2 regions of the Paenibacillus naphthalenovorans genome follow, and region 1 is predicted to be linked to the other one. Evidence: predicted binding sites of a transcription regulator. Region 1 holds the regulator's gene; the other holds the start of a gene.
The links. Region 1 encodes NrdR, which represses ribonucleotide reductase genes. Its sites were predicted from a motif close to AACACNATATATNGTGTT; they were not measured.
Positions count from the first base shown of each region.

Region 2: a site for NrdR is predicted at 2,136-2,153, ahead of IJ22_RS03475 (adenosylcobalamin-dependent ribonucleoside-diphosphate reductase). Genes of this name have one in related genera too.

Region 1 covers NZ_CP013652.1:510,906-523,249, reverse strand. The annotation lists gene IJ22_RS02510 (EAL domain-containing protein) at 1-72, opposite strand, end outside; gene IJ22_RS02505 (VOC family protein) at 318-740, opposite strand; gene IJ22_RS02500 (zinc-dependent alcohol dehydrogenase family protein) at 1,149-2,189, opposite strand; partial or broken gene IJ22_RS25540 (transposase domain-containing protein) at 2,315-2,524, opposite strand; gene IJ22_RS02495 (stalk domain-containing protein) at 2,844-3,602, opposite strand; tRNA gene IJ22_RS02490 (tRNA-Ala) at 4,552-4,624, opposite strand; gene nrdR (transcriptional regulator NrdR) at 4,900-5,382, opposite strand; gene IJ22_RS02480 (alpha/beta-type small acid-soluble spore protein) at 5,480-5,704, shown strand; gene IJ22_RS02475 (lytic transglycosylase domain-containing protein) at 5,800-6,375, opposite strand; gene coaE (dephospho-CoA kinase) at 6,372-6,968, opposite strand; gene ytaF (sporulation membrane protein YtaF) at 6,997-7,677, opposite strand; gene mutM (DNA-formamidopyrimidine glycosylase) at 7,775-8,635, opposite strand; gene polA (DNA polymerase I) at 8,657-11,356, opposite strand; gene IJ22_RS02450 (HAD family hydrolase) at 11,555-12,319, shown strand; gene IJ22_RS02445 (GGDEF domain-containing protein) at 12,295-12,344, opposite strand, start outside.
Region 2 covers NZ_CP013652.1:711,619-723,962, forward strand. The annotation lists gene IJ22_RS03460 (lipoate--protein ligase family protein) at 1-326, shown strand, start outside; gene IJ22_RS03465 (DMT family transporter) at 401-727, opposite strand; gene dat (D-amino-acid transaminase) at 990-1,829, opposite strand; gene IJ22_RS03475 (adenosylcobalamin-dependent ribonucleoside-diphosphate reductase) at 2,222-4,822, shown strand; partial or broken gene IJ22_RS25575 (transposase) at 5,090-5,269, shown strand; partial or broken gene IJ22_RS25580 (transposase) at 5,256-5,414, opposite strand; partial or broken gene IJ22_RS03480 (IS256 family transposase) at 5,408-5,584, opposite strand; gene IJ22_RS03485 (Crp/Fnr family transcriptional regulator) at 5,883-6,521, shown strand; gene IJ22_RS03490 (MBL fold metallo-hydrolase) at 6,590-7,519, shown strand; gene IJ22_RS03495 (M20 family metallo-hydrolase) at 8,249-9,532, shown strand; gene IJ22_RS03500 (ABC transporter substrate-binding protein) at 9,529-11,148, shown strand; gene IJ22_RS03505 (ABC transporter permease) at 11,206-12,159, shown strand; gene IJ22_RS03510 (ABC transporter permease) at 12,194-12,344, shown strand, end outside.

The DNA.
Region 1 (12,344 bases):
TTTCAAATAATTGAGAGCGGAATACCCTTTTCCAAAATCGTCAATCGCCACACGAACTCCGATCTTCTTCAGGTCATTGAGGGTGCAAAGTATAGAATCGATTGGTGGATACTGATACTTTCCGTGATTTCAAATACTAAACAATCTTGCGGAATCACACCCGTACGCGTTACCGAAATCGGCCCGGTTAAACCGCCATCGGAGGCGCTACGCTCCAAATGGCTGGATAAAGTAAAGCGGGCTCGGGTCAAAGTTAGCTTAATAGTACTACATTCCGCGATAGATAATAAATAATCGACTGTGAATCTGTCATCGACTCAATCCGTGATGTCCCACTCTGGATTCCACACCACTTCCCATAAATGCCCATCCGGATCTAGGAAGTGGCCGGAATATCCTCCCCAGAAGGTATCATGCGCAGGGTCCGTAATAATGGCTCCTGCGTTTTGGGCTTGTTCCATGATCTTATCCACTTCTTCTTTACTGCCTACATTGTGACCAATCGTCATTTCGGTAGAACTCGGCGGTGTCAGGGGGACCTTTGCCTCATGGGAAAGATCGATGCGATTCCAGATAGCCAATTTTACACCAGCTTGCAAGTCGAAAAAGGCAACCGCTCCATGTTCGAACTCTTTGCCTATGATGCCTTGTGTCGGCAGCCCCAGTCCGTCACGATAGAAGGTCAAAGACCTTTCCAAATCGTCTACGCCTAATGTGAGAACAGAAATGCGTGGTTTCATCATAAATACCTCCTCAAATCGATTTATTTTTGCTTACCTGAATGATAGCATATTTAACTTTGTGATCTTGTAAAAAACGGACAAAGTTATTGACCAGGAGCCAGACCGTAAAAGCGCTTGAAATGATGTATAAAATGGGATTGATCATAGTATCTGTATTTTAAAGCTATAATGGAAAGAGTGGTTTTATAACAAAAAGACAAAGGTGCCGTTATTAAGCGGTGCCTTTGTCTTATAAGAATATCTATGGAGGGTTCTCAGGGATGATTTTTTATGGGATAAAAGACTGCTGCGATTGTACGTTTGCATTCGTCCGTCCCGCTTCTGTCGCTTGCGGAACTTCCACCAGACGCCCCGTCTTTACATCATAAGTATAGCCGTAAAGGAGTGATTTAGGGCCTAAAAGCTTCACTCATTGTACAAAATGACTTTCAACGCTTTTTCTTTGGCTGCATTGCCAAATACTTCATATGCTTTTATAATATCTTGCAGTGGAAAACGGTGTGTAATCAGCTCTGCCGGTTTAATCTTATCAGACTGAACAGTTTTCAATAACATCGGCGTCGTAGACGTGCTCACCAATCCGGTTGTAATCGTTACATTTCGAATCCACAAATCCTCCAAATGTAATTCGACAGGCTTTCCATGGACTCCAACGTTGGCAAGTCGTCCACCTGGCTTGAGAATACGTTGACATATATCAAAAGTTACCGGGTATCCAACAGCCTCAATGGCAACATCGACCCCTTTCCCATTCGTCAAGGCCAGTACGTTTTCAATTACGTTACCTTTAGAACTGTTTACCGTTTTAGATGCCCCGAATTTTTTGGCTAACTCCAATCGGTGTTCATCAAGGTCGATCATGATGATCTCTGCAGGTGAATAAAGCTGAGCTGTCAGAAGTGAGGACATTCCGACCGGACCTGCCCCGACGATGGCCACGACATTGCCTGGCTCCACTTTCCCGTTGATCACACCGATTTCAAAAGCAGTTGGCAAAATATCACTTAACATGACCAATGCTTCTTCATCGCTCCCATCAGGAATATGATACATGCTCGTATCTGCATAAGGAATGCGAACATATTCGGCCTGAGTGCCATCGATCAAATGACCTAGTATCCATCCTCCGTCTTCACAATGAGCATACATCTGTTTTTTGCAATAATCACAGCGACCACAAGCAGTTACACACGATAGCAACACATTGTCTCCCGGTTTGAAACGGTTCACTGCTGAACCGACTTCCTCCACAATGCCCACACCTTCATGACCAAGTATACGACCAGCGGTCACGGCAGGTACATCCCCGCTTAAAATATGCAAATCCGTACCGCAAATCGTTGTTTTCGTGATTTTTACGATCGCGTCGGTCGCTTTTTCAATCTTTGGCTTTTCTTTATCTGTCCACTCCTTCTTTTGCGGTCCAAGGTAAACAAGTGCTTTCATACGTATGCCCCCTGATAATTTCTAGTGTTGGTGAGAAGTCTGATCAAGATAACTTACCGTTTAAGCTTCATTCATCGCCGCTAAAAAGTTTTTCCTAATTAAGAAAAAGTATTCATCATCAGCTTTTATCCGGACACACTATGCCATTCAACAGCAACGCGACGATAATTGTTATTTCTGTCCAACGCTTCTGGATTTTTCTGTTCGGGAAGTTGCTCGAACAGGTACATCAAGTACTTGAACGGGTTAAACTGGTTCTCTTTTGCCGTTACGATCACGCTGTAGATGATCGCGCTGCTCTTCGCCCCACGCGGCGTGTTCGCAAACAACCCATTCCCATGTGGTCGCCGGAGTAGCGTCTACGTGCAGGTAGCCGCTGAATCCCCTCAGACAGTTCCGGGAATGCTCACCGCCGCGCGTCGGCCGATAGTCGTACAGAAGGCGGCCCCATGCGGGCAAACTGCTACTCTTGCCGATACAGCGGCTGACTGTCCACATCCATTACACTTGCTTATATACCGGACTAGCGGCAACGACGCTATGCGTCAACACCTTGCCGTACTGCGCCGCATCCGGCGAATTTACCCCTTAGCCTCGGCATGCTGTGGACGAGCCAACCAAATTAGTCTTTACGATTTACATTACTAAAACCATTTATTTAACTTGTATAACGATTTCAGTATATAACTCTTTATTTTGATTAGTTGAAGTTTGAGTAAATAATGCACGAACTCCTATGGTGTATTCACCTGGATTTAACTTCCATGCCTTTCTTGTTTGTTGAAGAAATTGTTCAGGACTTGACATTTTACTCTTTTGGAAATTAAATGATTCAGAAAGATATAATGGAGGTTTTGAAGTATATTCATTATTGGGACTAAATGTTTCTTCCAGCAAAACGGTTCTTATACCCATCTCCTCATAATTACCATTGCTATCTTTTATTGAATAAATAAGCAAGGGGTCGCCATGGGTGATCGTTATTTCGTCTTCCCCTATATATCTTAATGTTCCCCACATATTAATAGGTTCTTTACTATCGTAAATCTTTTTTTCGGAATTTAGTAAAAGGTGAAAGTTTTCATCTTTTATTAAGGAAGTTACTTCTGATTTTAATGGATCGGTATTTTGATATTCTATATCTATATTATTAGTGGAACTGTCATAATCTACTTTACCATTTGTCTTTTCTACAATAAAACGTAATGGTAAATAAGCATCGCCATTGTAATTTAAAATCGGTTTATACAAATTTTCAACACGTTCTCCATTAATAGATAAAGATACAGGGAATAAAAGAGCCTGAATAGAATCAGACGAATATGCTATTGATGAAAATAAAAAACTTAATACTAATCCTGGTATAACTATCTTTTTTTTTTCATAAATCCAACCTCCAAATTTTATTTTCACCTATATTATATAATATAGTTTTTAAAATACCAATAAATGGATGTTTTTGGTGTATGAATGTAAAAAAAGTAATTTCCCCTTAAAGTTCAGTTTTACAATACTAAATATACTTACTCCCAATTGAAAGAAAAACTATGTCTTACTGTATTCATCAATAAGTTGAATGGGAGGGATTTCCTGAACAATAGAAAAATCAAAATTGCGTATATATGTCTCCAACTCTACAGTGAGGTTTACATGGCTCTTCTTGCTGATACCAGTCTTGCATTGCAATACTTATCCCAATTCTGTATCAAATCTTCGGCTATTGTGTGAGGATTATTTCCGCCACCATGCGGCAACCCGCGCGCTGGATTTATATAATCTTTTAATTTGGGACCGATCCCCTGAGATGCAACAATATTGTACTTTTGAGGGATAGGGTAATCGCCAATAAAAGTGGTAGTAACAGTAATTTATCAATAGGAGGGATCGGAGTGCCAAAAAGGATCTCGCCATTTTGAGGACGAGCGGGTCTTGATATTTCAATGAGTTCCATCTTGTTCCTCCTAATGGAAATTAATCAAACATTCCAAAATTCCGACGTTTTCATTGTTTTTCCTGCAAAAAGTACTAATTCTTTTAGCCCTATTTAACGCTAACTACAATGTTTTGCTGAACGTAAGAAGGAACTAGAAAATAGGATTAATGTCCCTAATGTTGACTACAAATAGCGATAAAAAGTTAAATGGATTGTACATTTTCGAGCAAATCAAAAGCCCGACCATATGAGGTCGAGCTTTTATAGTGGAGGGTCGAACCCCTAACCATATTCGCTCCACTAAAGTATATGGTTTAGGTGTCCCGTCATTTATCAACACGATATATTGATACTACGCATTCTACATGTGTCGGTACAAAACAAATCAAAATAAAAAACGGCATCTCTGCCGTTTGAATTTAAGGTGTATGGAGAATAGGGGGATCGAACCCCTGACCTCATCGCTGCCAGCGATGCGCTCTCCCAGCTGAGCTAATTCCCCAGGAATTTTCGGTTAAGGAAATATCAAGAATGAAGTTGTTCCACTTTTGAGCGGCGTCTTCGCTCGGCCCGAACTCCCAACTGAGCCGTGACCCCATAAATTACGAAACCATTGCGATGATAATCTGTCCGTTTTTATGAGAAGATAATGTACCAGACAACATCGTTTTCCCGGCTGCGCTGAGGCCCCCTGATGTTGTTATCATTTTGTTCTCCAGCGGCGACAAAATTAAAGATAGCACATCGGGATGGGGCTTGTCAACATTTTTATTAAAATTAATTTACGCTGCCGTTCCCGCCAACATGGTGCTTGGAGAGCAATTCATTCAGCTCCTTCATAAACATATTAATGTCTTTAAATTGTCTGTAAACGGAGGCAAAACGAATGTAGGCTACTTCATCAACGGGATACAATTCGGACATGACGATCTCGCCGATTTCGCGGCTGTCTACTTCCGCCTGGGCGGTATTGCGGATCTGCCTTTCGACCTCGGAGACGATCATTTCCAATCTTTCTACGGATACCGGTCGTTTCTCACAAGCGCGGATAAGCCCGCGGAGCATTTTCTCCCGGCTGAATTCCTCACGGCTGCCGTCTTTTTTAATGACGATCAACGGCGTTTCTTCCACCATTTCAAACGTAGTGAACCGCTTCTGGCACTTCTCGCACTCCCGGCGGCGTCTTATCGATTTATTCTCGTTTGCGGAACGCGAGTCCAACACTTTGGTGCCGGGATAATCGCAATATGGGCATTTCATCGGCCTTTCTCCTTTCCATAATTCCCAACAGCTCCCTGACATGAGATTCGTGTAAACGCACATAATAGGTTTACCAACGACAAGGAGGTGAACAGACATGGGTGCAGGTCAATCCCGCAGCAGCAATGTATTGGTAGTACCACAAGCAAATGCCGCTCTGGATCAATTGAAATACGAAGTAGCTCAGGAACTGGGTATTGCCATTCCTCAAGATGGCTATTACGGTAATATGGCTACTCGTGATACTGGTGCGATCGGTGGTCACATTACGCGCCGCCTGGTGCAAATCGCCGAGCAGCAAATCGCTGGTCAATTCAAATAATAACACGTTTTGAAGCATACGAGAAGAAGCAGTCCGGACAAACTCCCCATAAGGAGAGCTTGTCCGGCGCTTCTTTATTGCTATAAGCCAAAATATTAACGGATTCCCCAATCCTCCGCATAGGTTTTGTAATACTTGTCATAATAATACGTGACACGCTGCACATAACGCTTGGTCTCGCCATAAGGAATCTGATCCGTATTGTCGAGCGTTCCATCCCATCTTCCCTCCAGCAGCCAACGGCTCACTATACCGTGTCCTGCGTTGTAGCCGGCAAGGACGGCAAACGTATTGCCGTTAAACTGCTTAAACATCCAGTTCAAATACCATGAACCGAGTTCAATGCTGACGGCCGGATCATCCAAGCGGTTTTTGAATTCACCCGGAAAAGGAGCCTTCTCTATAATCCATTCCGATGTATCCGGCATCAATTGCATAAGACCGTGCGCACCTTTACTGGAAGTCGCGTCAGGCTTATAGTTGGTTTCTACCCGGATAACGGCAGCGATGAGCAAAGGGTCAAGCTGATACTTCTCTGCGCTTTGGCGAATTTCCTCTTCATAATGGATCGGATACAACATACGTCCCAATACACTCGTGCCCAGAAACAAAAATAGCAAAAAAGTCAACAGAAGCAGGGCGAAGACTCGCTTTTTGCGCAAAAAGCTCATGACAGTCCCCTCTCCGACCAAAATTGTTCAATCTGCTGTTCTGTTTCTTCTATCGTGCCCGAATTATCGATAACGATATCGGCCAGTTCTTTTTTCTTCTCGATCGGCATTTGCGCATCCAGCCGTTTGTTCGCCTGTTCCTCGGTTAACCCGTCCCGCTTCATCAGACGTTCCATTTGGACGTGCCGTGGCACATAGACGACCATCACCTCGCTGTACATCGCCTGCAGATGGGATTCGTACAAAAGCGGCACATCTACGACGACCAGCTTGTCCGGATGCTGTGTCTCGTATGCCTCCATCCGCTCGCGCATAGCCGCCCGAATCGGCGGATGAAGCAAAGCTTCGAGATCCTTGAGCGCAGCCGTATTCCCGAAGACGCGCTCCCCGAGTTTTTTCCGGTCCAGGGAACCGTCCTCCAGCAGCAGATCGGCTCCGAATCTTTCGATAACTTGAGTAAGGGCGGGGGTGCCTGGCTCTACCACTTCCCTGGCAATGCGGTCCGCATCGATCAACAGCGCGCCGCGGCGGACAAGCATGGAAGCGACAGTGCTTTTGCCGCAGGCAATGCCCCCGGTTAATCCGATGTTCAATGGGTTTCCCCCTAAATCAAAATAATGATCACAACAATTTCATAATGCCCATGAAGATCAGAAGAAATCCGGGTAAAACGGAAAGCTTGCGAATCCATTTCAGCTCAGCATACCGGAAGCCGATCTGCAGGCCAAGCCCGAGAAACGTCCCGCTGGCCAGTGCAATAACGGCAGCGGTAAGCCACGGCGTGAATCCGAGCAGTGCCGCCCCGATGCCCGCGCCGAACGCATCCAGCGACAATGCGGCGCCCAGCAGTACGGCTTCGTAAGCCGAAATGATCCCTGACCGGTCCACATCGGCAATGGACGGGGTGCGCAGGATTTGAATGACGAGCCCCAGCCTTTTCAGTTCGATATACCATATGGCTTTGGCCCCTGCAGACCCGGACTCCATTTCCCCGGGCGTTTTTGCCGCCTCCGTTTTTCCCTCTTCCTCCTTTTTATCTGAAAACATCTGATATATCGCCCATACGCCAATGCCCATCAGAATAAAAGCTCCGACGTATCTGGCGACCGCCGGGTCAATCAATTGACTCATCAGCACGCCGACCTGCATGGACATGTAAATAATAAAGCCGGAACAAAATGAAATAATAGCAATGGACATAGGCGGAATGCGGATTTTACGAAGCCCGTACATCACGCCGACTCCGAAACCGTCCAGACTAACGGCAAACGCCAGAAGCATCAATGAGACGACAGGCAGCATGCCCTTCCCTCCCTAACCAGATCGACTTTACTTCTTACTATATGGAAGGTCTGGGCGGAGGGTGCATGTCAGGCATTCTTCCCATGGTCCGCGTACTTTAGCGTTTTAAAGCCCCTTTGCTTCTCCTGCGTTTTAGAGGCTGGCACTTGGGGCAATAATGGGTCCCTCGTCCCCCTATAACCATTTTTTCGATTTTATGCCCGCAATGGAAACAAGGTTCGTCTTTTCGGCCGTACATTTTGAACTGATGCTGAAACATACCGATTTCGCCCTGGCCGTTCACATAGGACTTGATGGTAGAGCCGCCTGCAGCCACTGCCTCCTTCAAGGTCCTCACAACCGCCTCATACAGCTTGGCCAGCTCATGCCGGCTTAAGCTTCTGGCCTCCCTTTCGGGATGAATGCCAGCCAGAAACAACGATTCGTCTACATAGATATTCCCGATCCCTACAATATATTCCTGATTCAACAGCAGCGGCTTGATTTTGGTCGGACGCGACCCGATCCGGTCCCGGAAAGCCTCGAATGTAAATGCTTCGTCCAAAGGCTCCAGCCCCAGCTTCTTCAGCGGGGCTTCCTGCAAATCCTGATCCTTCGGGTAAAGATGCATTGTCCCGAACTGGCGCACATCCTTATATCTCAGCTCGGTACCGTCTGTAAAATAAAACACGACATGGGTATGCCGTTCCTCTGGCTCCCCGCTGCGATACACACCGTACCTGCCTTCCATGCGAAGATGCGAGACCAGCGTATAATGGTCGAACATAAACCGCAAAAACTTGCCTCTGCGTTCGACGGACTGAATGGTTTCCCCGCTGAGCAGCAGTTGAAATCTCTCAATGTCCTCCGGATACTGAATGATTCGCGGCAGCTTAACCGAAACCCGTTCCACCGTCTTGCCGATCACCAGTTGATTCAGCGTCCTTCGGACCGTTTCTACCTCTGGCAGCTCCGGCATGCTGTCTTCCCTCCTTGCAGATTACTTCGCCTCGTACCAGTTAGCCCCGTCATCTACATCCACCTTCAGCGGCACGTCGAGCTCAATTGCGTTTTCCATCACTTCGGCAACCGTCTTTTTCATGACCTCCAGCTCATCCTCAGGCACCTCGAGCACCAATTCGTCATGCACCTGAAGCAGCAGTCTGCTCCGTACTCCCTCTTCTTTCATCCGCTTGTCCAGCTGCACCATAGCCAGCTTAATGATATCCGCCGCGGTGCCCTGGATCGGCGTATTCATCGCGGTCCGCTCGGCAAACGAACGGAGATTGAAATTGGAGGCCTTGATTTCCGGCAAATACCGGCGGCGGTGAAGAAGGGTCGTAACGAAACCATCCTCGCGGGCTTTCTTGACAATATCGTCCATATATCGGCGAACCCCCTGGAAGACGGCAAAATATTGCTCGATAAACTTCGCCGCATCCTTGCGGGTGATATTCAAATTTTGTGACAAACCGTAATCGCTGATGCCGTAAACGATGCCGAAGTTCACGGCCTTCGCCTGACGGCGCATGTTCGAATCGACACTATCCTCCGGTACGCCGAATACATCCATCGCTGTTTTCGTATGAATGTCCATGTTCTGCCGGAACGCTTCGATCAGCTTCTCGTCCTGGGAAATATGGGCGAGCACACGCAGCTCGATCTGCGAATAGTCGGCGGTCAGAATACGCCAGCCGGGCTCCGAGGGCTTGAACACCTTGCGGATTTTACGCCCTTCCTCCAGGCGGATCGGAATATTTTGCAGATTCGGATATTGACTGCTTAGACGGCCTGTCGCCGCAATCGTCTGTTTATAATAAGTGTGCACTTTCCCGGTGTCCGGACGCACCTCTTTCAGCAAGCCCTCCACATAGGTGGACTGGAGCTTGGACAGCGTCCGGTAATGGAGTATATGTCCGACCAACGGATGATAAGGCTCGAGCTTTTCGAGCACTTCAGCGTCGGTGGAATAGCCCGTTTTCGTTTTCTTGATCACCGGCAGCTGAAGCTTCTCAAATAAGATTTCTCCAAGCTGTTTTGGAGAATTAATGTTAAACTCCATCCCCGCCTCGTCATAAATGGACTGCATGATCTTCTCAAGCTGTTTGCCCAGCTCGGCACCGTAAGCTTGGAGCTCCTCCACATCCACTTTAATCCCTTTGCGTTCCATCGAGGCAAGCACCAGCGCCAAAGGAAGCTCCAGCTCGTGAAACAGCTCATTCATCCCGCTGGCCTCCAGCTCGGCTTGCAATGCCCTGGCCAGCTCCATTACCGCCAATGCCTTACGGCTCATCAAGCTTAACAGAACATCCGCCTCCGGAAGCTTGAATTTGGCGCCTTTGCCGAAAACGTCCTCATCGGCGGGGATGGCAGTCAAGCCATACCGGGCGGTGAGTCCGTGTAAAGTCAGCGCAGATTCCGTCGGATCGAGCAAATAACCGGCAAGCAGCACATCAAAGCTGACCCCCCGCAGCTCCAGCCCCTGCCAAAAGAGAGCCACCAGCGCGCGGTGCAGATCGTAGACGGCGACGGACTTTTTCTCGTCTGCCAGCCATGCGCGCACACGCTCAGCCTCTTCAGCCTCCTGTTTAAGGAGCTCAAACGGCAAATAATAGCCGATCGGATCCGTCCCGGAGTCCGACTCGGTATAAAAGGACAAGCCGAGCACTTCCCCCGTATGCGGATTATCCCCTATGACCTCGACATGCAGCGCCCGAACGCCGGGCAGCGCTTCGACCAGCTCTCCCAGCCTGTCCGGCGTCACCTGAACCGACTGAATCCTGGCCTCGGCCTTGGCCTCGGCTTCAGCGTCCGCAGAAGCGGCTTGGTTTCCTCCGCCGGGCAGATTCAACCGCTCCAGCAGCGATTTAAATTCCAGCTTGCGGAACATGTCGCCCAAAACTTGTCCGTCATACCCGCCGTATGCCAGATCGTCCCAAGGAATCTCCACCGGAACCTCGCGGAAAATCGTCGCCAGCTCCTTGCTCATCCGCGCATCCTCCGCGTGAGCGGCGACCTTCTCGCCCAGCTTCCCCTTGATGCCCGCCGCGTTCTCAAGCACCTTCTCGACCGAGCCGTATTCGTGCAGCAGCTTCAGAGCCGTCTTCTCGCCCACACCCGGAATGCCGGGAATATTATCGCTGGCATCGCCCATGAGACCTTTAAGATCAATGATTTGAGCAGGCTTCAGCCCGTATTTTTCTTCGATATGGGCAGGATCGTACAGCTCCACCTCGCTGATCCCTTTGCGCGTCAGCGCGATCTTCACTTTGTCGGAAGCAAGCTGCAGCATGTCTTTGTCCCCGGTCACTACCAGGACTTCCATACCGTCCTGCTCGTCTGCGGTACGCGTCAGTGTGCCGATGATATCGTCGGCTTCATAGCCGTCCATTTGAAATTGGCGAATGCCAAACGATTCCAGCAGTTCCTTCAGCACAGGGAACTGTTCGGAAAGCTCAGGAGGCGTCTTTTCCCTTCCTCCTTTGTATTCTGCGTAGTCTTTATGTCGAAACGTCGTTTTCCCGGCATCGAATGCCACGAGAAAATGCGTCGGTTTTTGTTCTTCTATCAGCTTCAACAGCATCGTCGTAAAGCCGTAGACCGCATTCGTATGCAATCCCTTGGAATTGCTGAGCAGCGGCAGCGCAAAAAATGCGCGATACGCAATGCTGTTGCCATCGATCAAAATCAATTTGGACAAAGACTACACCCCATTTTCGTGAAACTATCTGCTTCTTACATGATAGCATAGGACGGCCATAGAAAAAAACCTTACCTTCCTTCCCGAAAAAAGGGTGTGTGTTCCTTCCTTGCCGCATAAAATGTACTAACTTTGATCCCTACCCGTCTGCACGAATGGCACGTTCAAAGCGTGAAAGGGAGATCGGAGGAACCGTCTATGAACGAAACGGTACGACTTATTGGCAAACGCGTTATTTTTTTCGATGTAAACCAAACGCTGGTGCAGCAAAATTTAAGCTTCGAGGATGGGTTTCGGCGTGTATGGGAAAATTTCACCGGCAGATGGTCCCGGGATGAAAAACCAAGTGCAGAGCAAGTATGGACCCAGTACATCACCAGGTGGCAGCAACGAAAAAAGTCCAGGATTACCTTCCAGCAGCTTGACGAGCTTCAGCAGCAGTGCTTGCAAGAAGCCATGGAAGCGATGGACATACCAGTATCCGGTGCTATGAAGCGCGGGTTCATTCAGGAAATCAGGCGGCTTCAGGTTGAAGCCAAAACCATGCCTCCGCATACTCGGGAGGTGCTCGAGCGTCTGTCTCGAAACTACCGGCTTGCCATTATCAGCAATAGCCCGCGTTCCGAGGTGCTGCTGATGCTGAAACGGTTCGATATCGGTACGTTCTTTCCTCCCGAGCATGTGTTTACTGCGCTAAAGCCGGCCGACAAGAAACCGGCTCCTTATCTATTCAAAAAAGCTCTAAAGACGATGCAGTTCTCCCCCAAACAAGCCGTGATGGTAGGCAATTCCTGGAGACACGATGTGTGCGGCGCGGTGAAAGCGGGTCTGGACGCCGTATGGCTGAGCACATCCGGCTCCGCAGCAGGTCCCGATGCCAAAGAAATAACCCAGCAGCGGCTGGGGAAGCGTAAAGTGTATTTGATCAAGCGGTTGGATCAATTGTCCGAATTATTTTCCTGAGCACGGTTCTTTGTGAACGGCATAC
Region 2 (12,344 bases), 200 kb from region 1:
AAGGCGTTGTGCTTCAGCACGGCTCGATTCTTCTGGATCTCGATGCGGATCAGTTGTTCAGATTGCTGCGCTTCTCCAGCGAGCGCGTGATGGAGCGGATGAAGCAGCAGTTTTTAAAGAAGGCGGTTGCGATTAATGAAGTGCGCGGCGGAGCGGGTCTGCCGAGGGTGACATTGACCGAGGTGGAAGAGGCTTTCCTGGCAGGCATTGAAGAAGGGCTGGGGATTCGGCTGGTCCCGGCAGAACTGACGGCCTATGAACAGGAGCTCGTCGAACGGTTAAGGGTTGAGAAGTACGGCAATTCAGAGTGGAATCTCCGGAGATAGCGGTCTCCGGTTTTTTCGTTTTGGCCACGAAGCTGTGACAGACCATGATCAACAAGACCAACATGCCGGCAGCATCAGGATTTGACGGTTCTCAGATTTAATACAATCACTCCCGCAATAATAAGCAAGACTCCAACCACTGTGTTTAAGCTCAATTTTTCTTTCCAAACCAGAAAGCCGATGAGCGCAGTGGCGGCCGTACCGACTCCGGACCAAATAGCATAAGCGATGCCCAAGGGGATTTGCTGCAGGGATAAAGAAAGTAAATAGAAGGCCGCCGAAAAACCGATGATGACGCCAATACTGGGAAGTAATTTGGTAAACCCCCCGGATGCTTTCAGCATGGAAGTGCCGAACAGTTCAAATCCAATCGCCAAGGCCAAGAATAAATAAGCTTTCAATGCCGTTCCTCCTTCGTTAAGCCTGCTGCGCCGCCAAATCTGATCCGGCTCCTGAAGCTTCTCTAGGAGCGGCTCCGGATGTAGAGTGACACCTGCAAGCAGACCGGAGCATCGTCCATAAAAAACACTGTACCGTCTGGACGGTTTATCTGTCAATCCCGCATTTTCGGCTGATCCGCCGGCCAACGGTCAAAAGCCGCACGGCAGGTACTGTGCGGCGGCGTAAGGCACTTTGGTACAGGGGATACTGTAATGTGATGGACTAGAACGAAATCGTCTTCTCAAACTCGTTTTGCAGCCTGCGGGTGATCTCTCCCGGACGGCCGTCGGCTACGGGGACGCCGTCGACGGAGATGACAGGAGTGACTTCCACGGTCGTACCCGTGATGAAAACTTCATCTGCGGCGCGAAGCTCTTTCAATGTAAATGGCGTTTCCCGAACGGAGAGGCCGAGTCCTTGAGCCAGCCGGAGCACAACCGCGCGGGTGATGCCGTGCAGGATCAGATGGTTGGCAGGATGCGTAATAACGGCGCCGTCTTTGACGATCATGATATTGGATGCGCTGCATTCCGTTACGGTGCCGTTGCGATGCAGAATGACATCGCCGGCTCCCTGATCCACCGCATGCTGCTTGGCCAGGACATTGGGCAGCAGATTTAATGTCTTCAAATCGCAGCGGAGCCAGCGGATGTCTTCCATCGTCACGGCCGAGATGCCTTCTTTCATGGTGTTCAGCGGACGGCGGGCTTCGGTGGTATACGCCATCAGGATCGGCTTGGTGTCCGCGGGAAACGGATGTGAACGCGGTGCGGCTCCACGGGTCACCTGCATGTACACGGTACCCTCGGACAAGCCGTTGATGCGGATCAGTTCTTCCAGTCGTCCCGTCAGCTCCCCGGAAGGAAGGGGAAGCGGAATTCTCAAAGCAGCGGCGCTTTTCTCCCAGCGCTCAAAATGAGCCGCGGCTTCATACAGCCTTCCATGATATACGCGAAATACTTCATAGACCCCATCGCCAAAATAATAACCGCGGTCTTCGGGAGAAATCTGGAGTTCTTCTTTTGAAACGAACCGGTCCTGATATAAATAAGTTAAGGACATCAAGAAACCCTCCTGTACAATAGAGATACGAACATATGTTTGCATAAATTCAGCGAACATGATACACTATTTCTAGACTAGCAATCCGCCGATCGATTGTCAAAACCGCCTGCGGATTGCCGCCCTGTCGGATTTCAATCGAATTTGTAACAGGGGCTTAAGACCCTTTTTTATGAAGAAAAATTGAATGTTTTGTCGAAAATGGTGAAAATTTTAGAGATGAAAAAGAGAGCTATAGAGAGAAAAAGGAAGCTTTCCGCCAGCGTGCTTGGACTAAATCGCCAATTTCGTTTTTTTTGTATTAGAAACACTATATATTGTATTGTATAATGGATCCTACATACCATATATTGTGATTCATCTTTTTGAATATATTCCGGGAGGTTATTGTTTTGAAGACCATGCAGGAGACCAAATTGGAAGGCTTAAGCGAGAAAATTTTTCTGGATCGCTACGCGATGAAGAATGCGGATACCAGTCAAACGAAGGTTGGAGATACAGTATTGGTGCTGACAAAGGACGACCCTAAATTTCCTGCCAAGGAAGTCGGCGAAGTCATCGAGCGTAACGGGAGACAGGTCAAAGTCAAGCTGCGCAGCGGTGAGGTTGTCGATTCCTCTGTAGAGAAGCTTACATTAACCTTGGAAAAAACGCCTCAGCAAATGTGGGACCGTTTGGCCACTGCTATGGCTTCTGTGGAAGCGACTCCGGAGAAACAAGCCGAATGGACCGAAAAGTTCCGGTACATTCTGGACGACTGGAAGCTTGTACCCGGCGGACGGATTGCCGCAGGCGCCGATGCTAGCGATGAGCTGACGCTTTTCAATTGTTATGTAATTCCTTCTCCGCATGACAGCCGTGGAGGAATTATGGCCACGCTGTCCGAGATGACCGAAATTATGGCCCGGGGCGGCGGTGTAGGGATTAATTTATCCTCTCTCCGTCCGCGCCGTTCCATTGTCAGGGGAGTCAACGGGTCTTCAAGCGGCGCCGTTTCCTGGGGCGGACTGTTCAGCTATACAACGGGCTTGATCGAGCAGGGTGGCAGCCGCCGCGGCGCGCTGATGCTGATGATGAATGATTGGCACCCTGACGTATTGGATTTTATTACCGTCAAACAAACGATGGGGCAAATTACGAATGCCAATTTGTCCGTATGCGTCAGCAACGGCTTCATGAAAGCCGTGAAGGAAGATTTGGATTGGGAATTGGTGTACCCGGACACGACGGACCCTGAATATAACGAGATTTGGGACGGGGATCTGGAGAAGTGGAGAAAAGCGGGTAAGAACATTATTCATTACCGTACGGTGAAGGCCCGCGACGTGTGGCATACGATTATCGAATCCGCCTGGAAATCCGCGGAACCGGGCGTCGTATTCATGGAATACTACAACCAGATGTCCAACAGCTGGTATTTCAATCCGATCATATGTACAAATCCTTGCGGGGAGCAGGGGCTTCCGGCTTGGGGAGTCTGCAACCTGTCGGCAATCAACCTGTCCAAGTTTTACGACGAAGAAAAACATGATGTGGCTTGGGACGAGCTGGCGACGGTGGTCCGTTATTCGACACGGTTCTTGGATAATGTCATTGACAAAACGCCTTACCATTTTGAAGAGAATCGGATCAACCAACAGGGAGAACGCCGCATAGGCCTTGGCTCCATGGGTCTCGCCGAGCTGATGATCAAGCTGAACATCCGTTACGGCAGCACGGAATCGCTGATGTTTCTTGATAAGCTTTATGGCTTTATTGCGAAGGAAGCATATCTCGCATCCGCAGATATTGCGGAAGAAAAGGGCTCCTTCAAGCATTTTGACACAGAACTGTTCCTGCAAAGCGGTTTTATGAAGACGATGACCTCTGTTTACCCGGAAGTCGGCGCAGCCATCAAGAAGAAGGGGATGCGCAATGTCACGGTCATTACGCAGGCGCCTACCGGAAGCACGGGTACGATGGTTGGCACATCGACCGGGATCGAGCCTTACTTTGCGTTTGAATATTACCGTCAAAGCCGTCTGGGCTTCGACAAGCAATATGTGCCGATTGCGCAGCAGTGGAAGGATCAGCACCCGAACGAGGAGCTGCCGGATTATTTCGTCACTGCGATGGACTTGTCCGCAGAAGATCATATTCGTGTACAAGCCGCCATTCAAAAATGGGTGGATAGCTCTATCTCCAAAACGGCCAACTGCCCTGCCGACTTTACGGTGGAAGAAACGAAGCGTCTGTACGAGCTCGCCTTTGATTTGGGTTGTAAAGGCGTAACCATCTACCGTGACGGAAGCCGCGACGTACAGGTGCTCAGCACAGACAAGAAGGACGATAAGGCTGAGGAAGCAAAGGGAACGGAAACGCAAGCAGCTCCTGCTGCAGATGCAGTCAATGCGAAGGAACAATCCTCCTTGACCGGCCTCACCCAATCGTTGGCTGTGAATATCGACGCGAAGACGGAGCAGGTGTTCGACAAGCAGTACAAACGCCGTCCGCAAGCTCTCCGCGGCGCAACCTACAAGTTCAATACGCCTTTCGGCATGGCTTATATCACGATTAACGATATGGATGGAAGCCCGAGCGAGATTTTCCTGAACGTGGGCAAGGCCGGTTCCGATGTATTCGCGATGTCCGAAGCGCTCGGCCGCGTCTGCTCATTGTTCCTTCGCTACGGCGACCACGGCAACAAGGTGCAGCTTTTAATCAAGCACCTGAAGGGCATCGGCGGCTCCGGCGCGATCGGGTTCGGCGCCAACCGCGTCGAATCGATTGCCGACGCCGTCGCCCAAGCGCTTGAAATGCACGTCAATTTCTCCGACAGCGCGGAAAACTACGTCACCGCCACCCAGGAAGTCGTCCAGGAGACAACAGCTCAATATGCAGTAACCCGCAGCGCAGCCACATCCCTTGACCTGTGCCCGTCCTGCGGCTCCGCCTCACTGATCAACAGCGAGGGCTGCAAAAATTGCAGCAACTGCGGCTACAGCAAGTGTTAACTCGGGTATGATTAATAACTGAAACTAATGAGCCCCTTTTTCTTGATATGACAATACAGGCGGCATATACACATGTATATGCCGCCTGTATTTATTTTGGGTGAGGAAAAATGTTGGAGGAAAATGCTGTTGATAAATGCAGAGTAATAATATATACACGTATATATACTGAAAGGGAATCAAGCTATATAAGTTGAACTAATGATCCCAATTACAATCTGATGCACAGACGATCAATGATTTTCATGGGATTTGTCGTGATTTGTACCGTTTCTGAGCGAAATGAACGGAAGAGTCAAACTGGTCTTTCTGCCACCTTACAGCCCACAACTCAATATCGTTGAAGGTCTTTGGAAATGGCTGAAGGCTGATGTCATTAACAATGTCTTCTACCACACTGTGGAGGAGATTCGCCTAAACGTTCGCACCTTCATGGAGGGTACTTGAAGAAGGTAGCCAGCTCGTCCCAATTGCTGCGCCACGAACGGATGATGAGCGGATATTTAGCGCCCCATGTTTCCTCGAAACGATCCAGCTCCACAAGCGCCATCTCCTCCGTCACCGCTTTATAGATCGGCTTCAGATCAGCTTGTTTTTGACGTCGTTTTTTTCGTAGCCGAGGTGGGTGTCCATCTCCGCTTCGAGCATTTCCTGGATCGTCTCAGCAAACAATTCCTTCAGTGCATTCTGCGCATCTTGAGCCGTTACCAGATTGTTTTCTTTAATAAACTGACGCAACTGCTCTTTACTCCATAATCCCATGTCTACTCCCAACCTTTCGATGCAAAGTTTAAGTTTTTTTAACATAAGACTTTGATTCTTATTCCACAATGGGTGCGATAATTCAATAACGAATACAGCCATTTCCTTACCGGGTATTTTCTTTGTGAAGAAGTAGATTTTTTTCGATTTGTTGTGCGCCCCGATCTATTTGCGTTGAAGCTTTTTTAAAATTGTTTGATTTTTGTCGGGTATCCGACTGTTTTATAACAAAACATACACTATAATACCAATATGATAACTATGGATTATCGGATTCGTTATACGAGGTGACAACAACATGATCAATGAACGGAAAGAAGAACATATTTTGGCCGAACTCTTTGAAGAAAACGGGGTTTTGCGGAAATTCAAAAAGAATGAATTTATTTTCAGGGAAGACGAGGAAAGTCAGGACGTTTATTTTGTTCGATCGGGTCTTGTCAAAATCTCACAGTCGGCTCAGGAAGGACAAAATATCACCTTGTTTTTGCGCAACACGGGTGAAGTTTTCGGTGCCGCCGAAGTGCTGACCGGCCAACGGCGGCAACGGTACGCACGGTGCATCTTGGAAAGCGAAGTGCTGCTGGTTCCCGCATCTCAATTTACGAGCTTGACGTTAAGCCGGCCCGATGTTCTGTATGCATTAACGGTTTCCAATGCGCGTCGACTGCTGTATACCCAACAGTTCGTGGAAACGTTGATTTCCAGGCCTGTGGCTTGGAGGCTGGCCCATTTTCTTACCCAACTGGGTGTACAGAAGCAGAACAAAATTCATGTGAGCTTGCCGCTAAGTCATGAAGAAATCTCCTACATCATCGGGTGCAGCAGACAGACGATTACGGAAACATTAAATAAGTGGAACGAAAAAGGAATCATTCAATACGAGAAAAAACGAGTGACGATTAACGATTCCAATGCGTTTATGTCCAATCTTTAGTCATATTTACCGCGATAGAAGACGTTTCATTTAATCGATAAACAGAATAAATCAATGGAGGAATCAACATGCTAATTCAACCACAGGAGAATCTGCAGCCTGAGTTTCATGAGCATTTAAAAGTTATTTTATTGGGTACGGGTTCGCCTCGAGCCTTCTACGGAAGGGCTAAGCCGGGAGTCGCCGTATTAGCGGGAAATAAAACCTTTTTAGTCGACTGCGGCGGTGGCGTTGTGGATCAATTGATTAAAGCGGGTGTCATGCCGCAACGGATTTCCGACGTTTTGTTCACCCATCATCACTATGATCACAATGGCGGTTTTTTCGATGTCTTTATTACAAGCTGGAGGACGCATATTACCCCGGAGCGTGTATTCGAAGGACGCTCAACGCCTATGCATGTATACGGACCTGAAACGACTAAAGAAATCATTGGTAAAATGAGGGAATCGTTTGAGTTCGATGTGAAGCTGCGGGTAAGTTACAATCTGTCGGATGAAGCAGGAGCACGGATTGAATATACTGAAAGAAATGAAGGCGTCGTCTATGATCAGGACGGGATTAAGATTACAGCCTTTGAAGTGGATCATCGTCCGGTCTATCCGGCGGTTGCGTACAAATTTGAATTCAACGGGAAATCGGTTGTTATTTCCGGAGATACGATCCCTGTGTCCAATATGATTAGGCAAAGCCAAGGCGTTGATCTCTTGGTGCACGAAGCTTATAACAAAGAATGGTTAGACGAATTAATTCATAAATACCCAGATTATGACAAAGCGCTCTCTAATCCGGCCAAGTATCATACCACCACATTGGAGGCAGCCGAAATTGCGAAGCAAGCAGGGGTCAAGCATCTCGTGCTTACTCATCATATTCCGGCGCCTGCGGCTAACGAGAATGCCGAGCAGGAATATATGAAGGGTATGAGAGACATTTTTAACGGAACGATCACGGTTGGACGTGACCTCATGACGTTTGATTTGGGTAACGAAGTATAGGATTCGTTGAGCGTGCTTGAAACCGCTGCATTGGATAGAAAAACGGCGTCGTCGATGCCGACTGCTTCAATTGCTTGTATGAAAACTACTATGATCGAAACTTGGCGGAATACTATCGCAGACTCCAATTGATACAGGAAATTCGAAAAGCCCCCGAAAAGTTTCCCCATTTCATAACGTGAATCAAATAAAGCATGGCGATCTTGATATTGAGATACGCCGTGCTTTTTTGTTTGTAGAACGTACATTCTGAGTTAGATATTAGCAAAGCAGCAGCGAAATGATACCTCCAAGAGACCTTCGCTGGATTCCCTGAGGTTGGTGCCCAGGTTCTTCTCGAATATCTCGATGGTCACTTCATTGACTCCGCCGCTTCCCTTATTTTCATTTATATTATGTTATATTATATTACATATAATCCAATTATACCTCAATAATGTCATATAATATAACTCGATTTAACGTAACTTTCTTGATGGATATGCAAATTGTACAATGGAAAACGGAATATTTAACCATTTTGTATAGTGATTTCATTTATTTAATGTAATATAATATAACATAACATATAATAGTGGAAATTACTTGGGGGTGAAATGAAACATGACGACATCATCCGATATCGAAGCACTTTATGGGATTTAGCCGCACTGTCGGACTCCATTAGGAATCAATTCAATACCGCAAAGTTTTATTGTCACCAACTTAGGATCATGCGAGGTGAGTCTGATGTCAACCACTGAATACCAAGTTGCTATAAATCGTTCGAGGATTGAAAAGAGGATTACGGAGCTGGGACAGATTGGCCGGATAGGCGATACAGGAGTATGCCGTTTGGCTCTATCCCAAGAGTACCGCCAAGGAGTGGAATTAGTCAAAGCATGGATGGAAGAGGCGGGGATGGTCTCGCGAATCGATCATTTCGGCAATGTAATCGGACGTCTGGAGGGAAAGAATCCGCATGCTCCCATACTCATGATGGGGTCGCATATTGACTCTCAGCCCTATGGCGGCAGATTTGACGGAGTGGTCGGCGTATTAGGTGCGATTGAGGCGGTCCAGACGATGAAGGAAAACGGGATTGTACCGGAAGTGCCCATTGAAGTCGCGGCTTTTTGCGATGAGGAGGGCTGCCGCTTTAATAACGGTTTTTTTGGTTCGAGAGGTATTTTGGGGCGATTGGAACCTGGAGAATTGGATAGGACAGATAAAAACGGGATCACAAGGAGGCAGGCTTTGATCGAATTTGGCGGCGATCCGGCTAAATTTGCAGAATCGGAATATGCCGCCGAGAACATCGGCGCCTATTTGGAATTGCACATTGAGCAAGGGCCCGTGTTGGAATCGCTGGATCGTCCTGTGGGGATTGTTACGGGAATTGCCGGTCTGCTGTGGTTGACGGTGGAAATGACGGGAACCGCCGGACACGCCGGATCGGTACCGATGCCGCTGAGAAAGGATGCTTTGGTAGGTGCGGCAAAAGTGATTGCTGCGCTGAACGATATTGTGAAGCCGAGCCCTGATTCTAAAGCCGTTGGGACGGTAGGGAATATACAGGTCTTTCCGGACTCGAGAAATATTATACCTGAAAAAGTCAAATTCACGATTGATTTGCGGGATATCGATCAGGGCAAGCGGGATGAGAACGAGAAGCGACTGAGAGAAAAGATCGAAGCCATTGCCCAAGAACACGGATTGACCTATTCGATCACCGAAGATAATAATAGCGAGCCAAGGTATTGTGCAGAGTGGATCAAATCGATCATAAATGAAGAAGGGGAACGAATGGGGCTGGATTGTCCCGAACTGATGAGCGGACCTGCTCACGATGCGTTGATCATGTCCTATGTCACCGATTACGCTATGATATTTGTCCGCTGTAAAGAAGGGATTAGCCATAATCCGAAAGAGTTTTCAAGTATAGAAGACATTTCATTGGGAACCGAACTCTTATATAGAACTGCTGTAAGGATAGCTACGGAAGCTTTCACAAAAAGGGGGGATTTGAGATGAAAAAATATTCGCGGTCCGTTCTGATTACAATATTCATTTGTATGTTTGCTGTTACTGCCTGTACCGATTCACCGTCGTCCTCAAGTCCATCCGATGGTGCGCAGCAAGCCGGCGGGACTTTGATCATCGGAACGGAATCGGAATACGACCAACTCGATCCGCATCGGGGTCAAGGCTGGGTAACGATGCGGGTCAATCATCAAATATATGAGTCCTTAGTCGAGGAAGATTTGTCTAAAGATTCGCAAGCGGCGCCTGTTCCGGCATTAAAACCGGCCCTGGCGACCAAGTGGGAAGTATCGCCGGACGGCAAAACCTACACGTTCACCTTGCGGGAAAATGTCAAATTCCATGACGGAACACCTTTTGATGCGGCTGCGGTCGAATTTAACGTCAGGCGTCTGACGGACGAAAGCTTCCAATACTATGATAAAATCGCCGCCAGTAAAACGTTTAGAACTTGGCGCTTTTACGATTCCGTGAAAGTGATCGATCCCCAAACGATCGACATTACGTTGAAGGAACCCTTTTCCACTTTCCCCCGAATGCTGGCCCAAATTAACTCTTTCCAGATTATCAGCCCGGAGGCCGTTAAAAAGTATGGCAATGATGGATTGGGTGAACATCCAAGCGGGACAGGGCCTTTCAAATTTTCCACTCGGGTACGCGGTGAAAAAGTCGAATTGGTTCGAAATGAGGAGTATTGGGGAGAAAAAGCAAAGTTGGACAAAGTTATTTTCCGCCCGCTGCCTGATCCGGCAGCAAGGGTAACAGCTTTGCAAAATGGAGAGGTTGACGTCATCGCCGTACCGCCCCCCGATTCTCTCGAAGGGCTGAAGAAGCAAGGATTTCAGGTGGTCTCCGGTCTGCCTCCGCATGTATGGTACATTGTCTTTAACTTTACCAACCCGATCATGCAGAAGAAAGAAGTCAGACAAGCGATTAACTATGCGATTAACAGGGAAGGCATTGCCAATGAACTGTTGAAGGGAACGGCAAAACCGGCTTACACAATACAGTCCCGAGGTCATGAAGCTTTTGATCCGAATAAAAAATGGTATGAATACGATCCGGAAAAAGCAAAACAATTGTTGGCGCAGGCCGGTTTGCCGGACGGTTTTGAAACGACCTTTATGACTTCCATCGATGGATCGGGACAATTGCTGCCTCTTCCGATGGCGGAATGGATTCAAAGAGATTTGGCTAAAGTGGGAATCAAACTGAAGATCCAGACTTCGGAATGGATTCAATATGTCAACAATTTCACGAACGGCATGCCTCCAGAGGTGGGGATGAATCAATTTTCGTCAGGCCGGACAGCGCCTTACTTCCTGGCCATGGTGGCGCACTCTGCGTTTAAAGCGCCCGGAGGTTTCAACTCCGGACAATATGTAAATAAAGAAGCCGATCAATTGATGGATATGGCCACACACGCCATCAATCCGGATGAAGCGATCAAATATTGGAAGCAGGCGGAGGAGATGATTATGGAGGATGCGGCTTTTGCCCCGATTGTAAATGATACCGCGCCTTATGTCGTTTCCCCGAATGTTAAAGGATTTATTTCCCCATCGGAAGAATGGTATGATCTGGTGCAAGTATCCATCCATAATTAAGTGATTAAGGGGACTCCGGGCTTGGAGCCCCCTTCCACGTAGAAAGGCGGAGAGAGGATGCTGCGTTATTTGGTTTTGCGAACCTTCATGACGATACCGATCCTTTTTGGAGTTTCCATCGTTGTTTTTATTCTGATTCAACTGATTCCGGGCGATCCCGTAAGAACGATGCTGGGGACGGAAGCCACGCAGGAAGCTGTAGAGCAGCTCCGAAAAGACATGGGATTCGATCAGCCGCTTTATGTGCAGTATGTTCATTGGCTTCTTAAAGTGCTGCAAGGCGATTTCGGCAAGTCCATCGCTCTGCACGTACCGGTCGCCGACTTGTTACTGCCGAAGCTGGGCAACACGATCATACTAACCATCGGAAGTATGCTGGTGTGTACTTTGATCGGCGGCATGACAGGGATCATTGCCGGGCTGAAGAAGGATTCCTGGTTTGACCGTATCAGTTCGGGATGGGCATTAATCGGAGCAAGCATGCCCGTTTTTTGGCTGGCGCTGATGTTGATGTGGTTTTTCTCGATTTATTTAGGTATTTTGCCGGTAAGCGGAATGTACAATTTGCGCAACCCGGGCGGGATTCCGGATCTTCTGCTTCATCTGATCCTTCCGTCCGTGGCTACGGCCACCGTTTCTACGGCCGTCATTGCCCGGATCACGCGAAGTGTAATCATCGAGATTCAGCAAAAAGAATACGTGCGCTTTTTCCAATCCTTCGGATTATCCTCCTTTACCAATACGACACGGCATGTATTGCGCAACGCCTTCTCGCCCATTTTGAATATTACCGGGCTGCAGATCGGTTATATCATGGGAGGAGCATTATTCAGCGAAGTGGTATTTGCCTGGCCGGGTCTTGGCCAGCGGATCTATATCGCCATCACCGCCAAAGATTATCCCGTGATTCAGGCAGGCATTCTGATGATTGCAGTCGCCTTTGTGCTCGTTAATTTAATGATCGACATCATCAACATGGCGATAAATCCGAAGCTGCGGGATTCGATTTAACAACTATTCGCTTATCCAAGAAAGGAGCGATTTTATGCAAGCGATCCGTAAGGAGCGTCGATCGACATGGCACTTGGTTCTTGCCCTGTTTTACCGGAATAAAGTGGCCATGACGGCCGCTGCGGTGATTTTGCTCATTACCGTTGCTTCCTTGCTGGCTCCCTGGATTGCTCCCTATCCCCCCA